DNA from 4 places in the Virgibacillus sediminis genome. Region 4 is predicted to be linked to each of the others. Evidence: riboswitches for the same ligand, from Rfam matches in the RefSeq annotation. Region 4 holds a riboswitch; each other region holds the start of a gene.
What was found. Region 4 has a riboswitch for thiamine pyrophosphate ahead of tenA (thiaminase II). Riboswitches for the same ligand answer to the same signal wherever they lie in the genome.
Positions count from the first base shown of each region.

Region 1: another riboswitch for thiamine pyrophosphate. It lies ahead of ACFODW_RS13535 (YkoF family thiamine/hydroxymethylpyrimidine-binding protein); the one in region 4 lies ahead of tenA (thiaminase II).
Region 2: another riboswitch for thiamine pyrophosphate. It lies ahead of thiT (energy-coupled thiamine transporter ThiT); the one in region 4 lies ahead of tenA (thiaminase II).
Region 3: another riboswitch for thiamine pyrophosphate. It lies ahead of ACFODW_RS00530 (3-oxoacyl-ACP reductase); the one in region 4 lies ahead of tenA (thiaminase II).

Region 1 is NZ_JBHRRZ010000035.1:35,858-43,279, reverse strand. It holds gene ACFODW_RS13570 (response regulator) at 1-26, opposite strand, end outside; gene ACFODW_RS13565 (DMT family transporter) at 224-1,135, shown strand; gene ACFODW_RS13560 (DUF6470 family protein) at 1,241-1,795, shown strand; gene fliW (flagellar assembly protein FliW) at 1,810-2,265, shown strand; gene csrA (carbon storage regulator CsrA) at 2,252-2,479, shown strand; gene ACFODW_RS13545 (flagellin N-terminal helical domain-containing protein) at 2,607-3,761, shown strand; gene ACFODW_RS13540 (hypothetical protein) at 3,831-4,070, shown strand; TPP riboswitch at 4,164-4,269, shown strand; gene ACFODW_RS13535 (YkoF family thiamine/hydroxymethylpyrimidine-binding protein) at 4,360-4,953, shown strand; gene ACFODW_RS13530 (ECF transporter S component) at 4,973-5,578, shown strand; gene ACFODW_RS13525 (ABC transporter ATP-binding protein) at 5,565-7,160, shown strand; gene ACFODW_RS13520 (energy-coupling factor transporter transmembrane component T family protein) at 7,144-7,422, shown strand, end outside.
Region 2 is NZ_JBHRRZ010000005.1:48,879-56,300, reverse strand. It holds gene ACFODW_RS03350 (Glu/Leu/Phe/Val family dehydrogenase) at 1-1,157, opposite strand, end outside; gene ACFODW_RS03345 (hypothetical protein) at 1,247-2,665, opposite strand; gene ACFODW_RS03340 (general stress protein) at 2,796-3,146, shown strand; gene ACFODW_RS03335 (hypothetical protein) at 3,311-3,436, opposite strand; gene thiT (energy-coupled thiamine transporter ThiT) at 3,530-4,102, opposite strand; TPP riboswitch at 4,199-4,298, opposite strand; gene ACFODW_RS03325 (YceI family protein) at 4,662-5,198, shown strand; gene ACFODW_RS03320 (aconitate hydratase) at 5,415-7,358, shown strand.
Region 3 is NZ_JBHRRZ010000001.1:95,468-102,889, forward strand. It holds gene ACFODW_RS00515 (cytochrome C oxidase subunit IV family protein) at 1-152, shown strand, start outside; gene ACFODW_RS00520 (hypothetical protein) at 249-482, opposite strand; gene ACFODW_RS00525 (endonuclease) at 1,052-1,957, shown strand; TPP riboswitch at 2,132-2,231, shown strand; gene ACFODW_RS00530 (3-oxoacyl-ACP reductase) at 2,368-3,120, shown strand; partial or broken gene ACFODW_RS00535 (LLM class flavin-dependent oxidoreductase) at 3,124-4,380, shown strand; gene ACFODW_RS00540 (hypothetical protein) at 5,392-5,445, shown strand; gene ACFODW_RS00545 (bifunctional homocysteine S-methyltransferase/methylenetetrahydrofolate reductase) at 6,108-7,422, shown strand, end outside.
Region 4 is NZ_JBHRRZ010000002.1:89,936-97,357, reverse strand. It holds gene ACFODW_RS01485 (D-serine ammonia-lyase) at 1-625, opposite strand, end outside; gene ACFODW_RS01480 (TatD family hydrolase) at 844-1,623, opposite strand; gene tenA (thiaminase II) at 1,632-2,315, opposite strand; TPP riboswitch at 2,407-2,514, opposite strand; gene ACFODW_RS01470 (heavy metal translocating P-type ATPase) at 2,775-4,880, opposite strand; gene ACFODW_RS01465 (ArsR/SmtB family transcription factor) at 4,867-5,256, opposite strand; gene ACFODW_RS01460 (glycine betaine ABC transporter substrate-binding protein) at 5,373-5,891, shown strand; gene phnX (phosphonoacetaldehyde hydrolase) at 6,260-7,099, opposite strand; gene phnW (2-aminoethylphosphonate--pyruvate transaminase) at 7,096-7,422, opposite strand, start outside.

The DNA of each region.
Region 1 (7,422 bases), on a different contig from region 4:
TCGTCGGCAATTAAAACGGACTTCATGTCATCCCTACTTTCCTTTATATGATGTTATCTTTGATGAAATAGCATTTACCCTTATATCGGCAAAAGGGGACAACTATTGAAGCATTATTTTCTGCCTTTTCTGATTCGGGCGTCTAAGCTGAATAAGGTGGTTACTTCCTATATAAACTGCTATCATAATAGATACATTGTTTTAGGGAAGGGACGGACCTTGTTTGGCTAAATGGAAGAAATGGATCATTGAAAATAAAGCGGCTGTCTGGCTGCTGGTACTCGCTATCACTTTAATATGGGGCTATGCCTGGGTCACCATGAAGGCGGCTCTGGAATACATGGGGCCGTTCGCCTTTTCCTCCTTCCGGTTCGGGACAGGGGCAGTCACCCTGCTGCTTGTCGTCTGGATCATGAAGATCGGCCTGCCGCCAAAGGAATATTGGAAGCATCTCGTTATCGTCGGCATTCTACAAACAGCCATCGTCTTCCTGCTGGTCATGTACGGACTCACCTTCGTGGATGCCGGGAAGTCATCCGTTCTGCTGTACTCCATGCCCATGTTCAGCAGCCTGCTGGCGGTGAAATTCCTCGGGGAAAAGCTGACCCCGGCCAAATTGATCGGACTGACTATCGGCATGATCGGCCTGCTGACCATTATGGGCTGGGATATCTGGATCGGCCAGCCAGCGGAAGTCATTCTCGGTGAGGTGCTGATCGTCATCGGTGCCTTATCCTGGGCAGTTTCCAATACCTATTTCCGCCTCCATGTACAGGACCTGCCGAAGATCCAGTCTTCCGCATTCCAGATGCTGTTTGGCTCCATCGCGATTATCATTGCCAGCCTGTTCCTGGAATCGCAGCCGATCGTCTGGAATGCTGAACTTATCTATTATATTCTATTCACTGGCGTCCTCGCATCGGCCCTCTGCTTCACGGTCTGGTTCATCATCATGAGCCGGCTGGATATGGTCAGCGCCACCATCTCGACACTGTTGGTACCGATCTTCGGCCTGGCATTCAGCAGCGTCCTGCTGGGAGAAACCATGACCATCGGCGTGCTGACCGGCTCGGCAATGATCATTATCGGAATTATCATCGCCACCGTCAGATGGAAAAATCCCCGTGTCCAGTAAGGGCCCGGGGATTTCCTGTATCTTTTTAAAGAATAACGATTTGTTGACGATATAAGAAATGGAGCAAATTTGTATCGATTAAAATTCACACAGGGAGGCTTGCGTATGCGGGTACCACAGGTCCAGATCCAGACAACCCCGGCCAGGTTAGGGCTGAATATCACCAAGCCTCAGCAGACGATCCGCCAGCCTCAAGCCGACCAGTCGATCGAACAGCCCCGGGCCAATATGTCCATCCGCCAGCGCCCCGGTAAGCTGTCCATCGACCAGACAAAGGCCTGGAACAATCTTGGACTGGAAAGCATGCCGGTCCGGACCGAGAAATTCACGAGTAAGGCGAAACAGAATTGGCTGGAAGGGGTTGGACGGAGGGCCCAACAGGGAAAAGAACTAATGCAGATCGAAAATGAGGGAAATCCCCTAGCAGCCCAAGCCAAGCAGAATTCCGTGCTGGACTTTACCTTATATCAGCCAGGGAATATTCCTGCACACGCCTGGGTCGACATCTCCTATCAGCCGGGAGGAGCTGATATTTCGGTGGAGCCCCAAGCGCCGAGGATAAATACAGTCCCCCGCAAGGCTGAGACGTCCTACCAGCCGGGCGAAGTGAATGCCTATATGGAACAATATCCGGATATCCAGATTGATTGGAAAGTTTAAAGAGGTGGTTTTATATGAGAATAGCAACAAAATATTTTGGCACAGTAGAAGTGGCAGAAGAAGAACTGATTCAATTTGAAAGGGGCCTGCCGGGATTCGAAGGCTATCATTCCTTCGTTCTGATCCCGGTCGATGAACAAGGTGTATACCAAGCCCTGCAGTCTATGGAGGAAGCGGGCATCTCACTCATTGTGACGAATGCTTATATGTTCTATCCCGACTATGCATTTGACTTGGACGAAAAATCCCAAAACGACATCGAACTTAAACAGCCGGAAGATCTGGCTGTCTATAATGTGGTGACGTTAAAAGACCCGTTTGAAGCATCGACGATCAACCTGCAGGCACCAATCGTTATCAACAAGAAGGCGGGAAAGGCCAAGCAGCTCATCCTGAATGATAATACCTATCAGACCCGTCATCCACTCCTAAAGTCAAATAAAGGCGGTGACCTGCATGCTCGTCCTTAATCGAAAAGTCGGAGAATCCATCCGCATCGGCGATGACATCGAAATAAGTGTCACAGCCATCGAAGGCGGCCAGGTGAAAATCGGAATCAACGCCCCGAAGCACATCGAAATCCACCGCCAGGAAATCTACACAGCCATCAAGGAAGAAAACGCCGAAGCAGCAGCCTTCTCAGAAAATATCCTGGATCTCCTAAAAAATACAAAAAAAGATTAAACATCTCCCAAGGTCGGTCGATATAAGTAGTGTAAGCAAATACAATGTCGGCCGACGCTTGTTTTGCCAAACAAAATAGAATCCCACAAGGATGTGGGGTCACCTAATTCAGGGAGGAATTATTAAAATGAGAATCAATCATAACATTGCAGCTCTTAATACACATCGTCAGTTGGGGAATGCACAGAATGGGCAAATGAATTCAATGGAGAAATTGGCATCAGGACTTCGTATTAACAAAGCTGGAGACGATGCAGCAGGTCTGGCAATTTCCGAAAAAATGCGTGGACAGATTCGTGGTTTGGATATGGCTCAAAAAAATGCACAAGATGGCATATCTATGATTCAAACAGCTGAAGGTTCGTTAAATGAATCTCAAAGCATTCTTCAGCGTATGCGTGAACTTGCTGTTCAATCAGCTAACGATACAAATACTGAAAGTGACCGTGGAGAACTGCAAAAAGAAGTTAACCAACTAGCTGAGGAGTTAACTCGTATTGCGGATAATACAGAGTTTAACACTCAAAACCTACTTGATGGAAGTTTTGAGGGTACATTCCAAATTGGTGCCAATGCAAATCAAAATCTTTCTATTTCTATAGATGCTATGGGGTCTGAGGCTCTTAAGGTTGCTGGATTTGCTGCTGGAGAAGCGGTAGATTCCGGGAACGTTAGTATTGCAAACTTAACCGGCGAAGAAATCACTGTTCAGTACGCGGACCTTGGGACAGAAGCTGTATCTGAAACGACTGCGGTTTTTGATGAAGACTCTAATACAATCACTGTTACTCTTAAGCAGGATGCGGGAGCTGATGCTACAACTGCAGCTACAGCAACTACTGCTACACAAGGTGAAGTTGCTACAGCATTGGCAGCTACTGGAAAAGTAACAGCGACTCCAACAACAGCTGATACTGCTTTCACTGCAACAACAGCAGATGCAACCATCGCTGCTTCTACCGTTTATGATACTTCAAAAGGTATTGACATTTCATCTCAGGGTGCAGCTAACAGTGCAATTGAAACAATTCAGACTGCTATTGATTCTGTTTCAGCTGAACGTTCTAAACTTGGGGCAGTTCAGAACCGATTAGACCATACTATCAATAACTTAGGTACATCTTCTGAAAACCTAACTGCTGCGGAATCTCGTATCCGTGATGTAGATATGGCGAAAGAAATGATGAACCAAACAAAGAATTCTATTCTTGCTCAGGCATCACAAGCAATGCTGGCTCAAGCTAATCAACAACCACAAGGAGTATTACAACTTCTACAATAATATTAATAAAGGAAAAGACGCTAGCTTTGCTAGGGTCTTTTTCATTACAATCTAGATAGGAGTACCGGTATGGATGATCATAAACAGGTGGAAAAAAGGTTCCTTCAAGAACAATTTGAGTGGGTTAAAGCCCGAGATAAAATCTTAGAAAAGATAGAAATAAAGCTATATGAAATGAGAAGTATAGCTGAATATGCTCGCGATCAAGAGTTGTCTTCACAAGAATTTAATAGATTAAATGACCAAATAAACGAATTGCAAAATGACGTTCTTAATTTGCAACAGCAGTTAAACACTGCTGTTCATTAAAACAAGCGAAGAAAATACTATTCTATATAACCCCCCTTTACAAAATTCACATAATTGTATACCATAAAGACACATGAAAACTGCATAACCGACAAAAAGCACTAGGGGAGCTGTCTGGAATGGCGGCTGAGAGGATACATTCTGACCCTTGGAACCCGATCTGGATAATACCAGCGTGGGGAAGTGCAGTGGACCGTATGATTAATGAACATGATGAATATACATACGACAAACTGCATTCCCGCGGGAGTGCAGTTTTTTTGTGCAAAAAAATTTAGGAGGAATTTACATGAACAATAACAGTTGTGGACCAAGCAGGATCGCGGGGTGCCAATTCACCCTGTTTCCGATGAGTGAAAAGTTTGTCGACATCATTCTCGGAGCCATCGAAGAAGTGGATACGTCGAAGGTATGGAAGGATACCGATGATGTGAGCACCTGTGTCCGCGGGAGAATGGGGCATGTGTTTGATGTGACCAAGGCGATTTTCCTGCATGCAGCCAAAACAGGGGAGCATGTGGCAATGAGCGGCACTTTCTCGATCGGCTGTCCTGGTGATACCGAGGCCGATTCTTATATGGATGAGTCAGATCAGCTGCTGAATGAGGAAAAGTCCCAAGCGATTTCCCAACAGGCAGGATGCAAATTTTCCCTGTATCCAATGGGCAGAGAGGATTATATGGATGCCATCTATGAACAAATCGACCTTTCCAAACACCGTGGAGTCGAGGTGAGCCATGCCCATTATGCGACAAGGCTGGACGGCGATGTGAAGGATATTTTTGAGGCCATGCACCAGTCGTTTGACAGTGTGCAGGAGAAGGTCTCCCATGTGACGATGACGTTCACCATTTCAGCGAACAGTCCATCCAATCAATCATAAGAAGAAAGGAGTTAACAAGATGACCAATCAATGGAAATTGAAAGAAATTGTCCTGATGTCCATATTAGGTGTGGTGTTTGGTGTCATTTATCTCGTGTTTTTCCTTGTTGGACAGGGGATCCGAAATATTCTCGTGCCATTCGGCCTGGCGCCGTTCGGTTATGAGATCATTTTTGGCATCTGGTTCATTGTCTCGATCATGGCGGCCTATATCCTGCGTAAGCCAGGTGTCGCCTTTACTGCGGAATTGATTGCCGGGGTCGTGGAAGTATTGCTCGGTTCAGCGGCAGGGCCGGGCCTAATCCTTGCCGCCGCCATCCAAGGACTAGGTGCAGAAGCCGTATTCGCTGCGACAAAATGGAAGTATTACCGGCTAAGGATCCTCGTGTTGTCAGGGGTGTCTGCAGCCGTCTTCAGCTTCGTCTGGAACCTATTCTCGGCCGGTAATATTGCGCTTGCGCCGTGGCTGATCGTTTCTACCTTAATTGTGAGGATGATCAGTGGAGCATTGCTCGCCGGAGTTCTTGGAAAATGGCTCAGCGACCAGCTCGCCAAAACCGGTGTGTTGCGCGGCTATGCTTTAGGAAAGGAACTGAAAAGGAAGCGGAAATATGGAGCAGCTTAATGTCCAGCCGAAGCCGGTGATCGAGGTGCGTGACTATTCCTTTTCCTATGAGGAAATCGATGAACAGCCATTGTTCAACCGGCTCAGCTTTGCACTGAATGAGAATGAAGTAACCCTCCTGATGGGGGCGAGTGGTGCCGGGAAAAGCAGCCTGGCCCTCTGCCTGAACGGGTTGTATCCCGATGCGGTCGAAGGGACTGCAACGGGGGACATCTATTTCCATGGCAGGCATATTAGCGAGTTTGAAAAAGGAGAGCTGAATCAAGAGATCGGCATTGTGTTTCAGGATCCGGAGAGCCAGTTCTGCATGATTACGGTCGATGATGAGCTGGCATTCACGTTGGAAAACCGGAAATTTCCTGCCTCTGAAATCAAAGGGCGGATCAAGGAAGTGCTGAAGGCTGTCGGGATGGAAGGATTTGAGCAAAACAAAATCCATGAGCTGTCCGGCGGGCAGAAGCAGAAGATTGCGCTTGCCGCTGTCCTCTTGCTTGAGCCGGAAATGCTGATTCTTGATGAGCCAACTGCCAATCTCGATCCCGTCTCAAGTCTGGAATTTATTGAACTCGTGCAGGAAATCCAAGAGGAGAGAGGCATGTCTGTCCTGATCATCGAGCATCAGGCCGATGACTGGTTGGAACTGATCGACCGGGTGCTGGTGATTGGCCGGGATGGACAGCTGCTGGCTGATGATACGCCGGAGCGGCTGTTGACAGAACAAAAGCAGCTGCTTGAGCAGGAGGGTGTCTTCCTGCCAAGGGCATATTCCGATGCAAAGGACCTCCGGGATGTCCTGCCAATCGCCGCCCCATCGGAGGAATCAGTGCTGTCTGTTGACGGGCTTGCGTTTTCCCGGAAAAAACAGCAGGTACTTGAAGATGTGAGCATGGATATCCGTGGCGGGGAGTTTGTCGCGATCGTCGGTGAGAATGGTGCAGGGAAATCGACACTTCTGCAGCTGATGGCTGGACTGCTAACGCCAAGTAAGGGAAATGTCTTGCTTTCCGGACGAAAACTGGAAAAATGGGATGAAAATGAACTCCGGAAGCGGCTGGGGTTTGTGTTTCAGAATCCGGAACATCAGTTCATCACCGATACCGTGTACGAGGAGCTGACGTTCGGCATGAGGCTGAACGGCTATGCCGAAGAGGAAATGGAACAAGCGGCAGGGGAGCTGATGCGGCAGTTCCATTTGGAAAAGCAGCATGACAGCAATCCCTTCTCTTTAAGTGGCGGGCAGAAACGCCGGCTCAGTGTGGCGACGGTGCTCGATGAGACACCGGACATCCTGCTGTTCGATGAGCCGACATTCGGGCAGGACGCGGCCACTACGGCGGAGTTGATGCATTATGTGATGGAATTGAAGAGCAAGGGGACGGCGATTGTATTTGTGACCCATGACATGGATATCGTCGATGCCGCGGATCGTGTCTCTGTGCTGCAGCATGGCAAGCTAGCCTATGACGGATCGCCGGAGAAGCTGTGGGAAAAAGAGGAACTTCTTCAGGAGGCAAGGCTCAGGCTGCCTGCAAGGATGCGCCTGGATCGGAAGGAAGGTGTGGTGTATGATCTCATCCATTAACCCGTCCATCAAGGCATTCGCTGTGCTGATACCGGGAATCATGCTTGGGTTCACGTTTGACGTGTTCACCCCGCTATTGTATTTCCTGTTCATCCTCGGAATAACGTTTTCGATGACCGACATTCCTACCTTGCGCTGGCTGAAGCTGTTCAGCCCGTTCGTATTGATCGCCTTGGGATTTGCCTGGATGACGGTGCTGTATGCCAATCAGACCTTTTCCTATGGGGAAGTGGTGTTTAGCCTCTGGGGGCTGGAGGTCACG
Region 2 (7,422 bases), on a different contig from region 4:
GCATTGGCCAAAAGATCCGGCAAGATAATGACACCTTGTTCATTCAAATATTCATCCGCTCTCTCCGTAATTGGAGCATTTGCACCTTCTACTAAAATTTTCGCCTTTATTGTATCCATATTGCCTTCATGGACCTGGCCGCCCAGTGCTGCAAAAATGAGTACATCACAGTCCAGCTTCAACAACTCATCCCGGCCCAGAATGTCTGCCTTGATATTTGCTTCTTTCAGCTCATCATCGTTGACTGGCAGATTGTTTTGATTGGAGGAACTGAACCGGATCAAATCAGGAATATCAATACCGTCCGGATTATACAGGGTTACATTTTTATCACTTACTGCCACTACCTTATTATTAAGGTGACTACATTGATAGGCTTCCAATGCGGCTACAGATCCCACATTGCCAAAACCCTGTACCGCTATATCCAATGTGCGGTCCTGATACTCCAATGCTGTTTTCGCATACATGCTTTCCCGTTCCCCAAGCCAATCTCTATTTTCCTGGACAAAGTCATGAAGCAGATAGCGCAGGGTGAAATAGACACCCTTTCCGGTTGCTTCCCTTCTGCCGAGAGAGCCGCCATTGAGAACACTTTTTCCCGTAAAGCTCTCCCTGTATTTCTGGCCTGGGTGAATGCTTTTGTATTCACCCATCATCCAATCCATTTCCCGTTCACTGGTACCTACATCGGGGGCCGGGATATCCTTTTCCGGTCCAAGGATTTCACTAAAGTACTGGACGTATTTCTTGGATATCGTATATAGCTCCTTCTCGCTGAAATCAGATGGGTTAATGACCACTCCTCCCTTTGCTCCCCCAAAAGGCACTTCATGCAACGCATTCTTCAGTGTCATCAGTGAGGCGAGATCTTCTACCTCGGATTCTTCCACTGATTGATGATAACGGATTCCTCCTTTATAGGGGCCGAGCATATTATTGTGCTGCACCCGAAAAGAGGGAATCCGCTCTACACGATTATCCTCCAGGCGAACTCTTAAATAGGATTTATGGACATGGTTGGGGGTGGAAATGATGGAAGCCAGAGAAGTAAAAGCCTTCTCCCTGGATTCCCCCTCAAGGTCCGGAAGAAATGTCGGATCCTCCCTCAATGCTGCCAACGACTCCTGAACAATCTCTTTTGAACTATCTGGCACAATTATCCCTCCTGTTCAAGTATTCATATATCTCTATACCCGACTGAAGAGAAATCAAAAGCTCTATTCGATCAGAAGCTGGCTTGTTATTAAATAAAGACTGCTGCAAGGGTTGCAATAAATAGGCCGGCCATCACAGGGAGAAAATTCTTCCGTACCAATTCCATAACAGATACACCACAAAAGCCGGCAATCGCGATGAGAGAAGACCATGCCACAATCGTACCGCCGCCGGTCCAAATCGCCCCAAGCTGTCCGAGCGCCGCCAATGTAGGAGCATCTATTGCCCCTGTCTCGAGGGAAGCAGCTAGTGCACCCGTAAGAGGGAGTCCGGAGAAGCCAGAACCGTCCAGCCCGGTTATTATACCAATCACCAGTATGCTCAAGGCCGCGAGCAAAGCACTCTGAGGAAGGTATTCCTGGGTCGCATTGACCAAGTCGAACAGTAGTGCAGGTGCATCTTCATCCACTCGCAGAATCGTACCGGAAAATTCGGAGCTTCCCAAAAAGAAAAATCCAGCAATCGGTATGACCGGCCCCATCGCCTTGAAAGCAAATACGAAGCCATCTGTAATATGATTTGTAATATAATCTAGTGCATGCTGTCTACCGAAGGCCAGTGTGGAAAGCAGCAGCAGAATGACGGCAACTCCACCGACAAAAGCCGCCCCATCTCCACCTATCAATCCTGTACTTCCTGAATGAAGCTTACTGTACATCATAAATATGACTACCGCAAGAAGCGATAATGGAACGAGGACTGCAAAAACCTTACTCCACGCAGAGAGATGCTTTGTCTGTGCCTTATTCCTCTCACTCTTCGTTGTTGACTGCAGCTTTTGGAACTCCTCCTCATTCCGAACGTCTTGGGGCGCACGGATTTCCTTGCGGTACAGCAAATAGGCAAAAAGGATAGCCGTCACACCAGCAAACAGCGACAGCAATAAAGCTTTATCAGCAATCAAACCGGCGTTCAGTCCAGTGGAAGAAGCAGACAGACTCGGGGCCACTTGAACAATATAGTCTGAAGAAAGGGCCATTCCTTGACCTGCAAGCGCAATAGCCACAGCAGCTGTCATTACGGGCAGTCCGGCTTTAACAGCTGCTGGAACCAACAAGGCACAGATCAGAGGAACAGCAGGTGTCGGCCAAAAAAACAGAGAAATAAGATACGTGACACCCACTAAAACAAAGAAGGACACATGACCATTGACCATCATTCTCTGAATCGGCTGGATCATTTTTCGATCGGCACCTAGGTCATGTAAAGAATTCAGCAATGCCAGCATGAAAGTAATAATGAGAAAAATACTGAATAGCTCCTGTGCGGCTACCAAATTGGCATTGAAAATTGCAGTGAAGCCATCAAGCAAACTGCCCTTGTATACCCAGGCGATGACAAACGTTCCCAATAATGTGGGAAATACTACCCCTTTACGGAAGATCATCACCACAATAATAGCGAGCGTAAATAAACCATATAACCAATGGGAGACTTCCAAGCCCATATAGACCACGCCTCTCCTCAAGAATTAGTTATACAGCCTATGCAGTAAGCTTCTAAAACGCTACTGCTATGTTTAGCAATTAACTCCAGGGGAATAAAAACAATAAATCTACTATGAAGGAGGATGCTGAATGAAACCATTTATAAAAGGATATACAAACGATGAACAGCTGAAAACTGATGTAAGTGTACTGAAAGATAAAGGGGTAAATAAAGATGATGTATATATCATTTCCCATGATGAAGATCGTACGGAACGTGTAGCCGGCGGGGCTGATGCCAACACAATTGGTACGGACGAAATGGGCTTCTCCGACGCTGTAGGTACCGTATTCAAGAGCCAGGGAGATGAATTGCGGACGAAACTAAAAGATATCGGCTTCTCCCAAGAAGAAGCGGAGCAATATGAAGAAGAGATGGACGAAGGGAAAATTTTCCTGATTGTTACCAACTATGAAAATATAAACAGTTATTTACTCTAAAGCAAAAAGAACACGAGCTGGCGAATCCCAGCTCGTGTTCTTTTTGCTTTTACTCCTTCATGGGCAGGAACAGCATCAATCAGCCTAGACCCTCAGCAAATTGCCCGCCTGTCTCCTCGGGTATTCGCCAATCCGTCTTAACGGATCCAACCGCCATGCATCCTCTAGTCCTCCAAGCCGGCACATTCATGGCAGTACAAATCCCCATCCTTCTGCTCTCCGTCAAAAAAACCATTTTCACAATAAATCTCTTTCCCACAGACAGTGCAGCTTCCCACTAATTCCCGCAAGATGGTTCACCCTCCTTCTACATATTTCTATTCTATTAAAAAAGCAACCTCCTGTGCCATAGAGGTTGCTTTTCTGTGAGCGAAACTGGCAAGCTATGAAGCTCTCAATAGAATTCTGGGCTGCTTATGGAATAAGAAGAATATGATCAGGGTGCTCAGGATAAAAGATGGCAGCATATAGGAACCATTATAGAGAAGGGAATATAACCATGCTGGCTGCCCCTCCACTGCGGAACCGAAAAATACGATTCCCGCAATATAATGTGCCAGAAAACGAAGTGCCGATCCGATAAAAGCCCCTGCCGTAATATAAGATAGATAGGTTTTGGTATGGCCTTCTTTCACTGCCTGCTGGATTCTGCGGGCAAATATACCCGCAAACCCAATCACCGTAAAGGCAACCAGGTAATCCAACAGCCCCTGTATAGGATGAAGAATATAAGCGGTCCCTGTTGCCACCTGAAGAATACCCCATAGGAAGCCGGATAAAAGACCGCCCTTCAGCCCCCAGCGGAAGGCCACAACAAACACGGGAATCATAGCAAAAGACACAGAGCCTCCCATCGCCCAAACCTTAAATGACAGGAAGGGCAGTATATCCAACAATAGTGCTAATGCAGTAAATACAGCTACTTCTATCAGAAATAATGTCTTGCCGGACTTCATATAATAACCTCCCCAGCAGTTTTTCTGCACACAAAAAAAGCAATGCCAAGGGGAAGACTTCCTGATGGGAACAGTTCCGCTCACATTGCTTTTTACCATCAAGAAAGCCACCATCCCTGCGCTAGTACTAACTAACAGGTTCAAAGGGTCTGAACATTTGTCCACTCTCAGCCACATGGCTCCCCCTGCAGGCTTTCCATTCACTTTTTTTGCTACTAGTATTGTATACTACCTGTCCTATCAATTCAACAAAAAGTCCAGCCGGCTGGAGAGCTGACGTTCAAGCAAGAAGATAGATTCATGGACAGCCCAGCTATTCCACACATTGATCCAATAGTCAGCTTATATAGGCCCCTGCCTCCCAGTCTCTTCTCATTTTTTCCAGTGGTCCCACCTGCGTTCGGGTCTCCACCTCACCGTTGGAAATATAGAATTTCTAGGCCATGTGAAATAATCACTTGAATTAAAGATGTTTTGCCTTGACATTCGTTATTTATAAACTTATACTTAGTAACATAAAGTAACTAACGCAAGATACTATAATTTGGAGGGATAATGAATGGCTAAAACAACTTGGAACGTAGATACCGCACATAGTGAAGTTGGCTTCACAGTAAAACATATGATGATTTCTAAAGTAAAGGGAACTTTCAACGATTTTTCTGCGGTAATTGAGGCAGACGTAGAAGACTTGACGGACTCAAATGTAGAGGTAACTATTGACGCAGCAAGTATTGATACAAGACAGGAAGGCCGTGATGACCACCTTCGCGGCGAGGATTTCTTCGATGTGGAGAAATACCCGAAGATTACCTTTGTTGCTACGGATATCAAAAAGAAATCAGGCAACAATTATGATGTAACTGGGGATCTTACTATTAAAGGTACAACCAAACCGGTCACTGTCGATGTAGTCTATGAAGGGCAAAGCAAGGATCCTATGAGCGGCAATATCGTGGCAGGTTTCAGCGCGGACACCACCATCAACCGGAAAGAATTCGGACTGACATGGAACGCACCTGTAGAAACAGGCGGTGTCCTCGTCGGTGAGGACATCAAAGTTCATGCAGAGATTGAAGCACATAAAGCGGAATAATACCAAGCATCAAGGAAGAGCATAATTGCCTGAATAGCTATGTACTTACCATGCTCAACACACGAGGTTAAGACGGCGTGACTCCGTCAACAAAGAAAAAGAGGCAGAATCATCTTTTCGATGAGACTGCCTCTTTTATTGCATTCCCTTCTCTCTGCATTGTTTGAAGTTAACTTCCTTGAGGTAAACTATCTATAAAAAGGAGGAATGGGATTTATGGGTTTAAATGTAGCACAAAAGCTGATCAAAGATCATTTAGTGTCTGGAGAAATGAAACCAGGCGAAGAGATCGGACTGAAAATTGACCAGACCCTCACCCAAGATGCAACCGGTACCATGGTCATGCTGGAGTTGGAAGCGATGGGTTTGGATTATGCCAAGACAGAGGTCTCTGCTCAATATGTCGACCATAACCTTATCCAGGTAGACAGTAAGAATCCGGATGACCATCTATTTCTTGAAAGCGCTGCAAAGCGGTTTGGCATCTACTACAGCAGACCTGGCAATGGTGTCAGCCACCCTGTCCATATGCAGCGACTGGCCGTTCCAGGCAAGACACTGCTGGGCTCCGACAGCCATACATGTGCAAACGGCTGTATGGGTATGCTCGCCATGGGAGCAGGCGGCATCGATGTGGCCATGGCCATTGCGGGAGAACCAATATACATTACCATGCCAAAAATATTTGGAGTGAAGCTGACAGGCGAACTGCCGGATTGGGTAAGTGCTAAAGATGTCATCCTTGAACTTCTGAGACGTTACGATGTTAAAGGCGGTGTCGGCAAAATCATCGAATTCTATGGACCTGGACTGGATAACCTCAGTGCCATGGATCGCCACGTCATAGCAAACATGGGAGCTGAACTAGGGGCAACTACTACCGTATTCCCTTCTGATCAAGAGGTGAAGAAATTCCTCCGCATCCAGCATAGGGAGGATGACTGGGTAGAAGTAGTTGCAGATAAAGATGCCACCTACGACATAGACGATGAAATCAACCTTTCTGAGCTGGAGCCATTGGTTGCCAAGCCGTCGAGTCCCGGAAATGTTGTTCCAGTAACAGAAGTAGCTGGAACACCTATCTATCAGTCTTATATAGGATCCTCGGCAAACCCGGGATTTCGGGATTTTGCTATGGCAGCGGAAATCGTCAAGAATAAAACCATTGCTCCAGGCCTGTCCTTTGATATTAATCCGACATCCAGGCAAATGCTGACCAACCTGGTGGATGACCTTCATATCGCCAGTCTGCTCAGTGCAGGTGCCAGACTGCACCAGGCAGGATGCAACGGCTGTATCGGTATGGGGCAGGCTCCAGCAACAGGAAGAAACAGTTTGCGGACAACACCTAGGAATTTCCCAGGCAGGTCAGGTACCCGCGAGGACAGTGTATATTTATGTGGCCCGGAAGTGGCGGCTGCTTCCGCATTAACTGGTGAAATCACCGACCCTCGCACCCTGGATATGGACTATCCGGATGTTTCTGAATCAGAAAATGTCAATGTTGATGATCGTCTATTGGACGCACCTCTCCCTGAAGAGAAAGCTAAACAGACCGATCTTGTCAAGGGTCCGAATATCGTTTCCATTCCAGAAATGGATGAATTGCCAGATACACTGGAACTTCCAGTACTGTTAAAAGTTGGCGATAATATTTCTACGGACGAAATCCTTGCCGGAGGTGCTCGTGTCCTTCCATACCGGAGCAACCTTCCGGGCATCAGCAAATTCACCTATGAGCAGGTAGATTCCACCTATGCAGAGCGCGCAGTCAATACGAAAGAATCCGGCGGGCATGCCATTGTCGGCGGTTTTAACTACGGCCAAGGTTCCAGCCGGGAGCATGCTGCATTGGCACCAAGATACCTTGGACTCCGTGCTGTCCTCGTGAAGGACTTTGCACGTATCCACTGGCAGAATTTAATCAATTTCGGCATTCTTCCACTGCTGTTCGATCATGAGGAGGACTATGAAAAATTGGAGCAAGGTGAAGTGATCACGTTTAAAGACTTAAGGAACCAGGTGAAGACTGGTTCTAGTCTAACCGCCACTTTGCAGGACAAAGGAGAGGAGATCCAAGTAAATCATAATCTGACAAATCGTCAGAAGGATATCATTCTCCATGGCGGTCTGATCAACTGGACAAAAGCAAGACATTAACCGACTTGTTGAAATAAAAAAAGCTGCCCGGGTATATCGTCCTGGGCAGCTTTTTTTATTTATT
Region 3 (7,422 bases), on a different contig from region 4:
CATGGAACATGATGTTCCATGGAGCGGTCGTATTTGCGATCCTCGTAGCGGGCTCTCTGTTTACTATGTCATTCGGATTCATGCATGAGGAGAAAGGCAGCAGCGGGGATGGCCAAAAACCCCAAGAGCAGCTTCAACAGTTAGAGAATTAGTGATACACCTTAAAACCTCTCTCCGGCAATAGGAGAGAGGTTTTAAATGTGTGTTTTGTTTTGATAGTTGTTATTGTATGTCCTTGACGTATTAGCTTAATGGATGATGAATAACACCCAGCCAACGGCCGATAATAGAAGGCTGGCATAAAACATGATCCATGTGATGGAAAAAAAGGCAGGTGCCTGAATAAACATCACTCGAATAAAGTAAAACCACATGCCAACAAGCAATATCGACTGGATCACTGCTAGCAATATTCTCCTCACGTGTAGGAAAATAAACGGTGTGACCGTCCCGAGAATCATGAACATGACTGTGATACCCATTGATATCATCTCCGATTATCAGTATTAGCCGATTCTATACTTCTATTGTAACACACCATTCGGAATATTGGCACATAGCTATTGCAACAAAGACGAGAGAGGTGATCGCACATCGGCTTTTATCAAGTTAACTAAGAAATTTATTCGTTCTCTCCCATTTTATTTAAACCGAGGGGAAAAGGAAGTGATAAACGAGTATTAGGTGAGGGGGGCATCAGATATAAGTGTTATGCTTGATATCGAGTGGACAAAAGGTGAAATTCCCCAACCGTCTCCTGTATTTCTGCCGATAATATCGGTTCTACCAGCTCATCCCTTTGTTTTTCTCTAACTCTGTCCTATTCATATCCATCATAATGACCAGCAAACCAGCAATACCAAGATTATGAACTAATAGCACAAATTGATTGGTAATTTTGACATATTGTTGCCACTATCCTCCAGTGCTACTATATCCATAAGGGCTCATCCCCTGTTAACCCAAAGCATCTAACGCTTTTTATCCTTCCCGCATCCTAATAAGGATATTTTATGGTGTTTTAATTCTACTGGTATAAGGAGGAATATATATGAGTTTATCCCCTGATAAAAAGGTCATCACTACCAAAAATCCTCAGCAAATGAATATCATTCTTTCTCAGCTTAGAGAAACACAAGAAAATATACAGAAAGACAAAAGAGAATATTATGACGAGGAAACAGATAAGCAAAAGATCGAGCAATATTATAAGAATATCGAATTTGAAAACGCTGATGGCAACGAACTGATTCAGTCATTACAGCAATTTCTCCGGGATACCCACATGAGCGAGGTAAGTTACGACCCGAGCGAGTATCTTTACCCTTGGGTTGATCTACGTCCTGATGGTAATCTTACAAGCATTTACTCAGGTAGAAGAAGGAAAGCGGAAGAAGTGATCAAAGAGGACTATGCCATTTCCATAAGACGAAAAGAAGCCCTTCAAAAGATGACTGACGGCAATCAAAATCAGCTAGCTATTCAATGGGAACTGATAGAGAAAAATTTTAAATATAATTGTGAACATTCCGTCCCACAGTCCTGGTTTAATAAGCAAGAACCAATGCGAGGGGATCTCCATCATCTGTTTACATGTGAACCTGTTTGTAATTCTATAAGAAGCAATTATCCCTACTATGATTTTAAGGATTATGAACCAGAAAAATTGATGTCGAAGCGAGTAGAAGAGAAGTGTGGAAAGGCAAATGAGGGATTATTTGAACCTGAAAGTGGCAAAGGAACAGTGGCGAGAGCCATGTTGTATTTTTTAATCAGGTATCCTGACGAGATAGAATCATCTTATAAGGAAGGTATCGACATGGAATTATTATTAGATTGGCACCAGAAATTCCCCCCTGATCTTTATGAAAAACATCGCAACCAGGCTATCTATGAAATTCAAGGAAACCGGAACCCGTTCATCGATTTTCCAAAGGAAATGTTGAAATGCTTTTAATATATAATGCTCTACAGTAAATTGCCTCAAGGTGTTTATCGGCCCACGCTTTGAGATAATGTGGAATGTTGTTTCCATAACAACGTAATAACTGTAAGTTTGAATATATATAAAATAAAACCCTTGATTTTAAATTGGAATTATGTGACTATGAGTAGTAGAAAACTTTATAAGTGGTAACACTAGGGGTGCTAAAAAGCTGAGAGAGACATTTGTCTTAACCCTTGAACCTGCACTAGGTAATACTAGCGAAGGGAAGTGGTACATAAATAGATTGTTATACCTTATTTATATGGTGTTTTTTAACAATACATGAATTCAAAACCATTTCTTTCATTAGAAATGGTTTTTTATTTTATTTATCATTTTATTTTTTAAATATCAAAATTAAAAATATAGGAGTTGTTATGATGACTAGAACAGTATTAGTAACAGGCAGTAGTAGAGGTTTAGGAGCAACTATTGTAAAGACATTGGCACAACAAGGATTTCAAGTGGTTATCAATTACTATAAAAGCAAAGATGCTGCGGAGAAGCTTGTTTCTGAGATTGGTCAAGAGAACGCTGTTGCAATTCAGGCTGATGTAACAAATCGTAAGGAAGTAGATAAGTTGATAAAAGAAGCAACTGAATATTTTGGTCAAATAGATGTTGTAGTCAACAATGCATTAGTAGACTTCAAGTTTGATCCAAATAAACAGAAAGCCTTCACAGAACTCACTTGGGATGACTACCAAAAACAACTAGATGGCACTTTAAAAGCAGCATTTAATGTAGTTCAAAGCGTCATATCTCAATTTATTGAACGACAAAATGGAAGTATTATAAGTATAGGTACTAATTTATATCAAAATCCTGTTGTACCCTACCATGAATATACAACAGCTAAAGCTGGATTAATAGGTTTTACACGTAACATCGCTTCTGAATTAGGACTATATGGTATAAAAGCGAATGTAGTTTCAGGCGGGTTATTAAAAATGACTGACGCCAGTGCCGATACAACACCAGAAGTATTCGACTTAATTGCTCAATCAACGCCATTGAAGAAGGTGACCACACCCCAAGATGTAGCCAGTATGGTTGCTTATTTATCTTCGGAAAATGCGGACGGTATTACAGGGCAAAATTTCACAGTAGACGGCGGTTTGACAATGAACTAATAGTGTGGACACCATCAAGCTGCTTGGTTAATGCCTGACTCAAGCGTTGAACGTATTGGAGACATTTCCTATTACCAATCTTTAGCACAGTTAGCAGAAAAAGGTTACTTTGACGCAGTATTCTTTGCTGATAATCAGTCATTTCAAGGCAAAGATTCAAGTGATATGCCAGCGTTTTGGTTTGATCCAGTAATCAATTTAACTGCTATTTCACAAGTGACTGATTATGTGGGATTAGTTTCAACAATTTCAAGTACTTTTTCTAATCCTTTTACAGCTTCACGACAACTATTAAGTTTAGACCATATTACAAAAGGACGTGTTGGTTGGAATCTCGTTACGTCAATGACTGATTTTGAGGCGTTAAATCATGGTATGGAAGAACTACCGTCACATGATAAACGTTATGAGAAGGCAGATGAATTCGCTGCTTTAATGAATAAGTTATTTCTTTCATGGGACAGCAGTGAGTTTCTACATCATCGAGAAGAAGGAAAATTGATAAATCCTTCAAACATCCAGCCTTTTAATCACGAAGGTACCTACTTCAAAGTGTATGGTCCATCCACCACGCCAAAAAGCCCACAGGGCAAACCAGTATCAATGCAAGCAGGGGCATCTAAACAAGGCATTGCGCTAGCCGCAAAATATGCCGACGCAGTCTATTCAGTGTCGTGGAACTTAAAGCAAGCAAAAAAATTCCGTGAAAAATTAGAGGGACAAGTTAAACAAAGCGAAGACGGCAATAGACATATTAAAGTATTTCCAGGCTTAGTAACCTATGTAGGCCGTACTCATGAAGAAGCTTTAGCCAAAAAAGCAGCATTAGATGAGCAATTACCTCTTGAAACAGCTTTAAGACGATTGAGTTTCTTTATTCAACATGACTGTTCTAATTGGGAAATTGATAAAGAAGTACCCCAATTACCCCCAGTAGAAGAATTTACTGGTCCAGTTGGACGTTACGAAACGATACTAGAAATTATTAATGATACTCGACCTACAGTAAGAGAATTATTAGGATATCTAAGTGCAGGCGGTGGACATCACACGCTGATAGGTACACCCGATGAAATTGTGGATCAGATGGAAGTCTGGTTTGAAGCTGGAGTGGCTGACGGATTTAATCTTATGCCTCCTACATTACCCGGTAGTTTAGAAGACTTTGTTGAACTAGTTGTTCCTGAAATGCAAAAAAGAGGTATTTTCAGAAAGAATTACGAAGGGCACACCTTCCGTGAACATTTAGGATTAACCTAATAAATTAACTGTAAAATGACTGTACTGGTTTAAAAGGTAAGAAATGTATTAGTATCAAAACTTGGGAATATTCTCGTAAGGGTAATAATAATTGGACTTACTGATTCAGACAATGATTTATGTATTAGGGTAAAATAAATAACAAATAAAAAAATGGGAAATACATTGATGATTAGTTCTGCAATTGGGCGCAGTTGAGCAGTAAAGCCCAATTCGCCATTGGAGGGGCGTAATTGTTTATATCAGCATACATAATTTTTTAAAAACACTACTAAGCCTAATATGCCGGAAATTAAGCGAAGAGGCGATAGGCAGAAGTAGGTCAGATGAGTGCTACCGCCCTTTAAAATTCCAAAAAAATAATATTATATTAAAATACTGTCCAGTAAACTGGGCAGTATTTTGTTGTTCTATTTTCTATGATACTTGAGAGTAAATAAACTGGTAACTTTGACAAAAAAGACGAAGCCGAAGAATCATAAAATAGATAGATTCCATGAAGCTGAAAGAGCATGGAATTCTCATAAGATTTCAAGTTTATTTTTCTTCTAATCTATCCTTGACGAAAAGGCCTTGAAAAAAGTTGGAAAGATCGATTAGAAGCTGACATCCCTTAACCAGGAAGTATAAGTGCTTTCCTCTACTCTGAAGAATGGCTAATTCGGTATAAGAACCTTTTGAACACAGAAACAAGGGACACCACTGATGAAAATGTATCTGAACCGGTCATTGAAATCAACGAGCTTGAAGAAGTATATATCACAGTTGGCGAAGTTTAATGATTGTTCTTTTCAAGTATACCGCATCTAAGCGGTACACTTTCTTTCATAAATTTATGTTTGGTAATTTGATGGACGGTAAATGACCACTCTTCTGCTAAACTGTAAGTAATATGGAATCTTTGCTATAGTTATTTTGTACAGCAAGGCTTTCATGGGTGGTGGCTCACTCACTGACTTCCATGACGGAAGGGGGTGATGCCTCATGACGGTATTTGAATCGTTGGTTCTGATGATTTCCTTTGGGACATTGATGGTTACGATTCAATCGAGTCATAAAAAATAACCACCCCTTAAGCCTGGCAAGCGATTAGGGTGATTATTTCCAACTACTCTATAGTGAGCCGCCCCCTTGAAGGGCTGTTGTACATGACCGCTAGTGTGTCCGCACTAGCGGCCTCTTTTTATTTTGTGCAATGATTATATTCTTATTATACCCTATATTGGCTGGGAATGAAAACCTCATAGATGTTTGTATCTTTCCATAAACAAGAAGATGGTTCATTTGCATAAGAAAGAACCGTATTATTCTGATATCACCCCTGGGCGCATGGATTATTATGTTAAGATGACTGAAAATGTAAATCAATATACTTAAAATAACTGGCAGGATAATGAACCAAAACAATCTCTAATAATCACCCATCCAAAGTCATAAATACCAACAATAAGCGATTAACAATAACCCTCTTCAACAAAACTACTTCTTCCACAATGCGCTTTTCATTCGCCTGAGAGCCCGTCGCCTGCCTCTATGAGTGAAGGGCGATGGGCATTTGCATTCCTATTTGATATAGCCTGTAGTTATAACGGGTTATTAGTTATAACCGTTACGTTATAGCGGTTGGACTATGTTACGATGTACATATCAGGTAGACAAATATGAATATTCGAATAATGGGGTTAATTCTCAGCTGCCAGCAGAAATGAAAGGAGTGGTATGAGTACATGGATTTACTGACGGAACTGGAGAAAGGATTTCTAATTGGCGACGGTGCGATGGGAACATTACTTTACTCTTACGGTATCGATCAATGTTTTGAAGAATTGAACCTTACACATGAAGAACAAATTGCTCATATTCATACGGCTTATATTAATGCAGGTTCCAATCTCATTCAAACCAATACCTATGGGGCGAATTATGTGAAACTGGCGCGTTTTGGACTGGAAGATAAGGTAAAGGAGATTAACACAAAGGCTATCCAAATCGCCAAGCAAGCTGCATCCGAAAAAAATGTTTTTGTGTTAGGAACAATTGGTGGCATCCATGGAACAAGGTCTAATCAAGCATCAAAGGAAGAGATTAAAAGAAGTTTCCGGGAGCAATTATATTGTTTGCTTTTGGAAAATGTCGATGGGCTGATGTTAGAAACGTATTATGATTTAGAGGAATTGCGGACCGTTTTAAAAATAGCAAGGAACGAAACGGATATCCCGATTATTGCCAATGTTTCGATGCATGAGGCAGGGATTCTGCAAAACGGTGTTCCATTAGCCGATGCACTGAAAGAATTAGAAGATCTAGGAGCAAATGTGGTTGGGATCAATTGCCGGCTTGGTCCCTTTCATATGATTGAGTCCTTAAAAAACGTTCCATTGCCGAAAAATGCTTACCTTGCAGCATATCCCAATGCAAGCCTGCCTAGTTATCACGAGGGAAAATTAGTTTATGAAAATGAACCAGATTATTTCAGGGCATGTGCAAGAGAGTTTCGTGATGAAGGTGTCAGACTCCTAGGTGGATGTTGCGGTACGACACCGAAACATGTGGAAGCATTAGCAGAAGGTGTACGAGACTTAACCCCATTGAGGGAAAAAAAAGTTGTCCCGAAAGAAACACCAATAGAAATCAAGGAAACGCAGGGGAGAGAGGAAGCTTCTTTAAAAGATATTGCGAAAAAGAGGCATAGCATTATCGTTGAGCTGGATGCACCAAAACATTTGGATACAACGGAGTATATGAAAGGGGTCCACGAGTTAAAAGAGGCAGGTGTTGATGCAATCACACTGGCAGACAATTCGCTGGCGACCCCGCGAATATCCAATTCGGTAGTTGCCACAAAAATCTGGAGGGAATCGGGAGTCAAGCCACTCGTACACTTAACATGCCGGGACCGCAACTTAATTGGACTGCAATCGCACTTGATGGGGCTGGATACCGATGGAATTCATGAAATATTAGCGATTACAGGAGATCCAACCAAAATTGGCGATTTTCCAGGAGCAACATCGGTTTTTGATGTCACATCCTTTGACTTAA
Region 4 (7,422 bases):
TTACTTCCGCTCCTTTTTCCCGTAGAAGATCCTTCTTCCACTGTCTGGCATCACGGGACATATAAACAGAGACACGGAAACCCAAAGTTGCTGCCAGGATACCGATGCTCAAGCCCAAGTTGCCGGTGGATCCGACACCTATTTTATACTGGCTGAAGAACTCTTTAAATTCAGGACGGGCGAATGCCGAATAATCATCATCCGTACTGATTTTACCTTCTTTCAGTGCAAGATTCTCCGCGTAATGGAGCACTTCGAAAAAGCCTCCCCTCGCCTTGACCGAGCCTGCAACAGGCAGGGAATGATCCCCTTTCACATACAATTGGCCTGGGAGAGGCGTGTCATATAAATCGGTAAGTGCATCCTGGATGCCGGGTATCGCAGTCAGCGGCGATTCGATGATGCCACCTGCCGGCTCAGTTTCTGGGAAGGCCTTTTTGATAAATGAGGCAAACCTCTCCCACAGGCGTTCGGCTTCATAAATGTCGTCCTTGGTGACAGAAGCCTCAAGTTTACTGACCCCTTCCAGCTGCTGATTCAGCCAGAGGACCGGTTCCTTTCTTTGAATCTTTGCTAATTCCGGAAATCTTTGCTCATATTTCTCCATTACTTCTCTGGATATCATGTCGGACTCCTCCTACTCTTCTGAGATTCATAACGAAAGCAACTCTAAGTCCTGTTCGTTAAAAGTGGAAATACGACTTCTGCATATAATATGTGAATAATAGAGCTTCATATGATACCAGCCGCATTTTTCCGGTTCTGGTTGATTAGTTCCAATTGTAACATGGTCCCAGCGGGAGTGTCGCATGTCAGGGCAAACCAGGAGAAGGTGCAGGTTCATCAGGAAATCCGGTAGAATCGAGTCGTGTTGGCATATAGCTGCCTATAGACGGACGAGACCGCCCGCCCTTTCAGCGCAGCAATTCTATCTACAGATTGGTGAATCATCTTTGGATGGGTCACTTGATGCAGAAACGGCCCCTCGAACGGCCAGGGACCGTCCGTTTCCACCATCATTTGATCCAATGGATAATCCCGTGCCAGCTTTTGAATCTTTGGTTTATATAAAACATCAGGTGTAACGGAAATATAATAACCATTCTGCTTCATTCGCTCGACGGTTTTGTCATCTCCCTTGAACCAGTGGAAATGGGCATCCTGGATGGAATGCTTCTCCAACAGGCCGCAGACAAGTGGAGCGTCTTCATAAACAGCATGCAGAGCCAATGGGGCATCCAGCTCACTGGCGAGCTGGATGAACGCTTCCAACAGTTCAATATATGGTTCGAGGGGCAGTGACGGGTCATCCTTAATCAGATAATAAGGAAGACCCACCTCCCCCACCGCGGACATCTCTTCACTGTTCTGTCTGATAAACTGAAGCAAGTCGGCCAGCTCTTCTTCTGGTGGCAATGGCTGTTCGGGATGATAGCCAAATGCCGTCAGAACCTGTGGATACTCTTTAGATAAAGCTAGATTCACACGAGAGGAGGCAAGGCCACTGGAGACCGATATCAACCGATCGATTCCATCATCTTCAGCTTCCTGAAGAATAGCGGCACGGTCTTCCTCCCGGTATGCATCCAGATGAATATGGGCATCGATGATTTTCTTTCGCATGTGGTCCCTCAGCTTTTTACAGACTCAACAGCAATTGGCCAGTTCTCCATTCTATAGGCCATTTCCCAGAAGGAGTATTCATATTGGCTGCTGATCATAAAATGTTCTTTCATCCTGGCACGGTCCTGCTTGGTTACCTCTTCGGCAATCGCATCCAACCGATCGATTTGCTCCATCACTGATTCTTTGAACCAATCGCTCCCGTAAGCATCCATCCACTTCTGATAGACAGGTTCTTCCGGTTTGGAGCCCTTTAAGCGTTCACCAATTTCATAGTAGAGCCAGTAGCACGGCAGAATCGCTGCAATGATATCGCCGAGATGGCCGTTATAGCTTGCCCTGTGCAGATGTGATGTATATGCATAGGCAGTGGGCGCCGGAATGAAATTCTCCTGTTCCTGATCCGTTATCTTAAGCATCTTATAAAAAGTTTCATGCAGACCCATCTCCGCTTCATAGGACCCCTGTGCATGGGATGCCATCCTGCTTGTCGTATAAAAGTCCTGCGCTTTCGCTGCCCCGATTGACTGTGCTTTGGCAAAATGGGACAAATAATAGGCATCCTGCATGACATAATAGCGGAAGCACTCAAGTGGAAGTGTTCCTTCTCCTAATTCTTTGATGAACGGGTGGCTGAAGCTCGCTTCCCAAATAGGGTTTGCCTCTTTTCTTAATTCCTCTGAAAATCTCATCATAAACCTCCTTCAATTTTCCATTGCATAGAAAAACCTCCCTCCCTGAAGACAGGAAGTGGAGGCTGAATATACTGGTTTATGAATAGACGTATCCCATGCCCCACTTCCCTACGCTGGTATAAGCCAGATCAGGTTCAAAGGGTCTTAAAGTACACTTTAATCTCAACCTTGTAACAAGGTTCCCCCAGTGGAAGTTTCACTTATTCGAATGGTATTACCTTCAATATATCATTGAATTGGTAATTGTCAAATACTTGCGGGCAACAGTGGCTAGGAGTTGAGGGTTAGCTGTGGGCAGCCCAGTTAGCAGATAAACCGGACCAACTAAATGAGTGGGTATAAACCACTCCGGAAATACACTTCGGTTTCCGAAGCGGCTATTCCCACTAAACTAGATTTCTAGCTCATTCAGCTTTTTCTTTTGATTAAACACTTTTGTCCTAGCACACAATCATTTTATTCACCGTTTTTCATCAATCGCATTGAATTCAACACAACCGCCAGTGTGGCCCCCACATCGGCGAGAATCGCAATCCACAATGTCAGCCAGCCAGGAACCACCAGCAGAAGTGCAACCACCTTAATACCAAGCGCAAAAATGATATTCTGCTTGATGATCGTTAATGCCTGTCTGCTGAGGGAAACGGTATATGGCAATTTCTCCAGATCATCCGCCATCAAGGCAATGTCCGCCGTCTCAAGTGCCGTATCCGTACCGGCTCCCCCCATGGCAATACCAACTGTCGCAGCAGCCAGCGCAGGAGCGTCGTTCACTCCATCTCCTACCATTGCCGTGTTGCCATATGATTGCCGTATTTCTTTGACAGCTGACAGCTTATCCTGCGGCAGCAATTCTGCCTTCGTATCGGTCATGCCAAGCTGCTCTCCTATCGCGTTGCCGGCAGCTTGATTATCTCCGGTCAGCATTACTGTCTTCCTGATACCTAACGCATGGAGCTTCTCGATGATCGTGCGGCTGGTATGTCTCACCTTATCGGCCACCGCAATGATGCCTGTTATTTCCTCCCTCGTTCCAATAAGCATCACGGTCTTCCCCTCGGCCTGCAAGCTGCCGATTTGTTCTGCATGGGCTTCCACTGGCGCATGAATCTCTTCAAATAAGGAAGGACTGCCAATAAAATAATCGATTCCTTCTATGGTTGCCGAAGCACCTTTTCCGGTGATGGACTGGAAAGCCTCTGCCGTATAATCCACCACGTTTTCCTCCTCCGCCCTGCGGATAATGGAGGAAGCAAGCGGGTGGCGCGAATAAGTTTCCAGTGCTTTTGCCATACCCAAGATCTCCTGTGGTGATTTTTCCCCTAATGGCAAGATATCGGTCACTTCCGGTTTCCCTTCCGTCAATGTCCCTGTTTTATCAAAAGCGATGGCCTGGATGCGACCGGTTTCCTCTAAGTGGATACCACCTTTAATCAGTACTCCATTTCTGGCAGCATTGCCGATCGCGGTTACAATCGCGACAGGGGTGGAGATGACGAGTGCACAAGGGCAGCCGACAACCAGCACTGCCAGGCCGCTGTATACCCATTCAGACCAAGACCCGCCTAAGAAAAGCGGCGGCACTACAGCAACAAGGGCAGCCAAGACAATGATGGCGGGTGTATAGTATTTAGCGAATCGATCTACAAACTGTTGCGACGGAGCTCTTTCTGCCTGTGCCTCTTCCACCAGGTGGATGATTTTGGCAATGGTTGTGTCTTCACTCCGTTTTGTAACCCGGACTTCCAGTGATCCCTCTTCATTGAGCGTACCCGCAAACACCTCGTCCCCGGGGTTCTTGTATACCGGAATCGATTCTCCGGTAATGGCTGCTTGGTTAATGGAAGTGGCACCCTTCACCACTTCCCCGTCCATGGCGAGCTTATCTCCAGGCTTGATCAGCATGATATCGCCGATCTGAACATCCTCGACATCTACTTCCATCAGTTGGCCGTCTCTTCTGAGAGTTGCCCTGTTTGGAGCGATATCCATCAGGGACCGGATCGACTGCCGGGCCTTATCCATGGAGTAATCCTCCAATGCCTCACTCAAAGCAAACAGAAAGACGACAATGGCCGCTTCCGCCCATTCGCCAATGATCGCGGCACCTATGATGGCGATCGTCATCAGTGTCCGCATATCGAACTCCAGTCGGGATAGGTTTTTCAGTCCTGTTCTGAACAAGTCCAGCCCGCCGACCAGTATGGCTGTAATGAATAATCCTATTCCCAGTGGATGCTCATCCCCAGCCTGAACGACAGCAAGGATTCCTCCAATGGTAAACAGCAGGGAGATCAGCGGCAGCAGATTCTCCCTTTTCTTCCAAAAAGGATCCTTCGGCTGTTGGCGCTCCCTTTCCGGATATACCTTGATTCCATCGAAAGCACCAGCCTCTTCCAGTTGCCGGACACTTGCCTCTCCTTCCACCGTCACTTTGGAAGCGCCGAAATTGAGCTGGACATCTTCCACTGTCTGGATGTCCCGAATATTCTTTTCAAATTTTGCCGCACAGTTCGTACAGGACAATCCTTCCAATCGGTACGTCTGTTTAGCTGTTTCCATGTGGACCGCCTTCCTTCGCATGTGTCATCGATATCTCTACAAGCTGACGGACATGGTGGTCATCAAGGGAATAGAACACCATTTTCCCTACCTTCCGCGACTTGGCAATGCCTCTCTCCCGAAGCGAACGCAGATGATGGGAAGCAGTTGCTGTAGAACAGTCCAGGATATTGGCTATATCACATACACATAGTTCGTCTTCCAATGTGAGGGCATAAGTGATTTTCAGCCTGGTTGGATCCCCAAGCGCTTTAAAGATCTGTTCCACACCATTCACTTCCGCTATCCGCGGTTTGACTTGCTTAACCTTCTCCTCATCCGAAAGAAACGTGTCGCAAGAGGAAGCTTCCGGTTTATTTACAAGTTTCCGATTCATTCTTATCACCTTATTCAAATGTTCATTTGATTATAATCTATGACAGTTATCGGAAAATGTCAAACATTTTCCGCATTTTCTTAAGAGGATAGGTTGGTTTTGAGATCGATTTCTTTATGGATGCACGGCTGCCATATACAGAAGCGGCGAGATGGGAGAAGTTTGAGGATGATTTAGTAAAAGTATCAACAAGTTATGAAAATGCTGCACTTGGTTGGTTTGTACCTTTTTATGTGGAAGAAAACCCCATAGAAGATCTGAAACAAAACGCAGAAAAGTATGGCGGCGAAATATATACCATTTCTGAAGGCGTAGGTATTGTGGAGATTTCCAAGGAATTAATGGAAGGTGAAAATATGCAAGAACATGGCTTTGAATTGAGCCCCTCTACTGAAGGTGCCATGATTTCCGTTGTACAAGATAAAATTGACAATGAAGAGCCTGTGGCATTCACTGCTTGGAGACCACATTCCATCTTCGCGCGTAACGATTTGAAGTTTTTAGAAGGCCAAGAAGAGTATTTCAATCCAGATAATGTATATGTATTGTCCTATAAAGACATTGAAGAAGAATACCGGGAAGCATATGAGATTCTATCCAATTGGAGCATTTCCATCGATGAGCTGAACAGATGATAAATGAAAATGAAGAAAACGGTACATCCTTTGAAGAATTAGCTGCCGAATGGATAGCAAACAATCGTGATCAAGGAGATCAAATGATTGGAGAATAACCCCAAGTTATAGTCAGAAAAGATAAAGCAGGTCAGCTTCATGTTGACCTGCTTATTTTTCCAAACTTCCTTTTATCTATTGCCTATTCTAATTATAAATCTTTTGATAAACGAACCATATCTCTTTTAACTGTATACCGTTCTCAACAATCTCATTGAAGGGATCAGCCAATAACAATAATTTCATTGGTACTCTATCGTCTTTATTAAGTTTCCTGATATTCATATTAACCTCTTTCGTAAACCTCTGATTTCGATGTTTATATTCCTTCAATATTGCAATGCTGACAGTCCACCATCTTGATCACGCACCCTGTCCCCTTGATTAAGCTGATTGATTTGTTCTATTATTGCAGGCAGCTCACTCATCGATTTGATGGTAAAATGTGCACCATTTTGTAAAAAGGTTTGTCTTGTTTTAGTGATTGCTTTCTCTTGATCTTCTTCAGACAGCGCATTGAATTCATCTGCGCTTAACCCCATTTCTGAGCTGCCAATAATAACGCCTACTGACCAAACCCCTGCATTGTTCGCTTCTTCTATATCAGGGATTGTATCGCCTACTTTTATGACATTCTTGGCTGCTGTTAATTTTAATGCCTCCATGTTTCGATAAATCATATACGGATACGGCCTTCCGAGAGAATTGGTTCCATCAGGTGTTATATAAAAATCTGGACTATAGCCTTTTTCCTTTGCTTCCGGAACCACAACATCCATCATCTTTTGGGTATACCCTGATGTCGAACCAATTTTCAGCCCTTGTTCTCTTAAGCTGTTTACCGTTTCAACTACCTCTGGCTTAGGATCTGTATATGTTGATAACGAAGCCATCAGAGCAGATTTAAATTTACCATATAAATGCTCTACATCTTGCTCACTGGACAATCTTTCATACTTCTCTTCCCATAATCCAGAAATCCTAGGCATATTCAGTATCGCCCGAATATGATCAATCTTGAGCAGTCCCATGGGGGCTCTCGCCTCTTCCATTGTCACTTTTATACCCGCCTCTTTAAAAACATTAATAAATGCATTAACCGGTGCAAAACATCCAAAATCAACCGTTGTTCCTGCCCAGTCAAAAATCACGCCTTCTACTTTGTTCATTTTGTCATCACCCCTACGTATTTTTCAATGATATTACATAATTCTTCCATATCTTCCTGATAAATTTCACCGATATTCCCGATACGAAATGTATCCTCGTCTGTTAGTTTTCCTGGATAGAGGACGTAGCCTCTTCCCTTCACAAACGTATAAAATTCTTCAAAATCAAATTGTTCATTTGGAAAAAGAAATGCGGTAATGAAAGGTGATTGTTTTTCCTCGGATAAATAGGGCTGAAAACCTAACTTTTTCAGTCTCTCTCTTAATATCTGATTGTTATTTTGGTAGCGTGTAAATCTGGCTGAGATCCCGCCTTCTTCGAC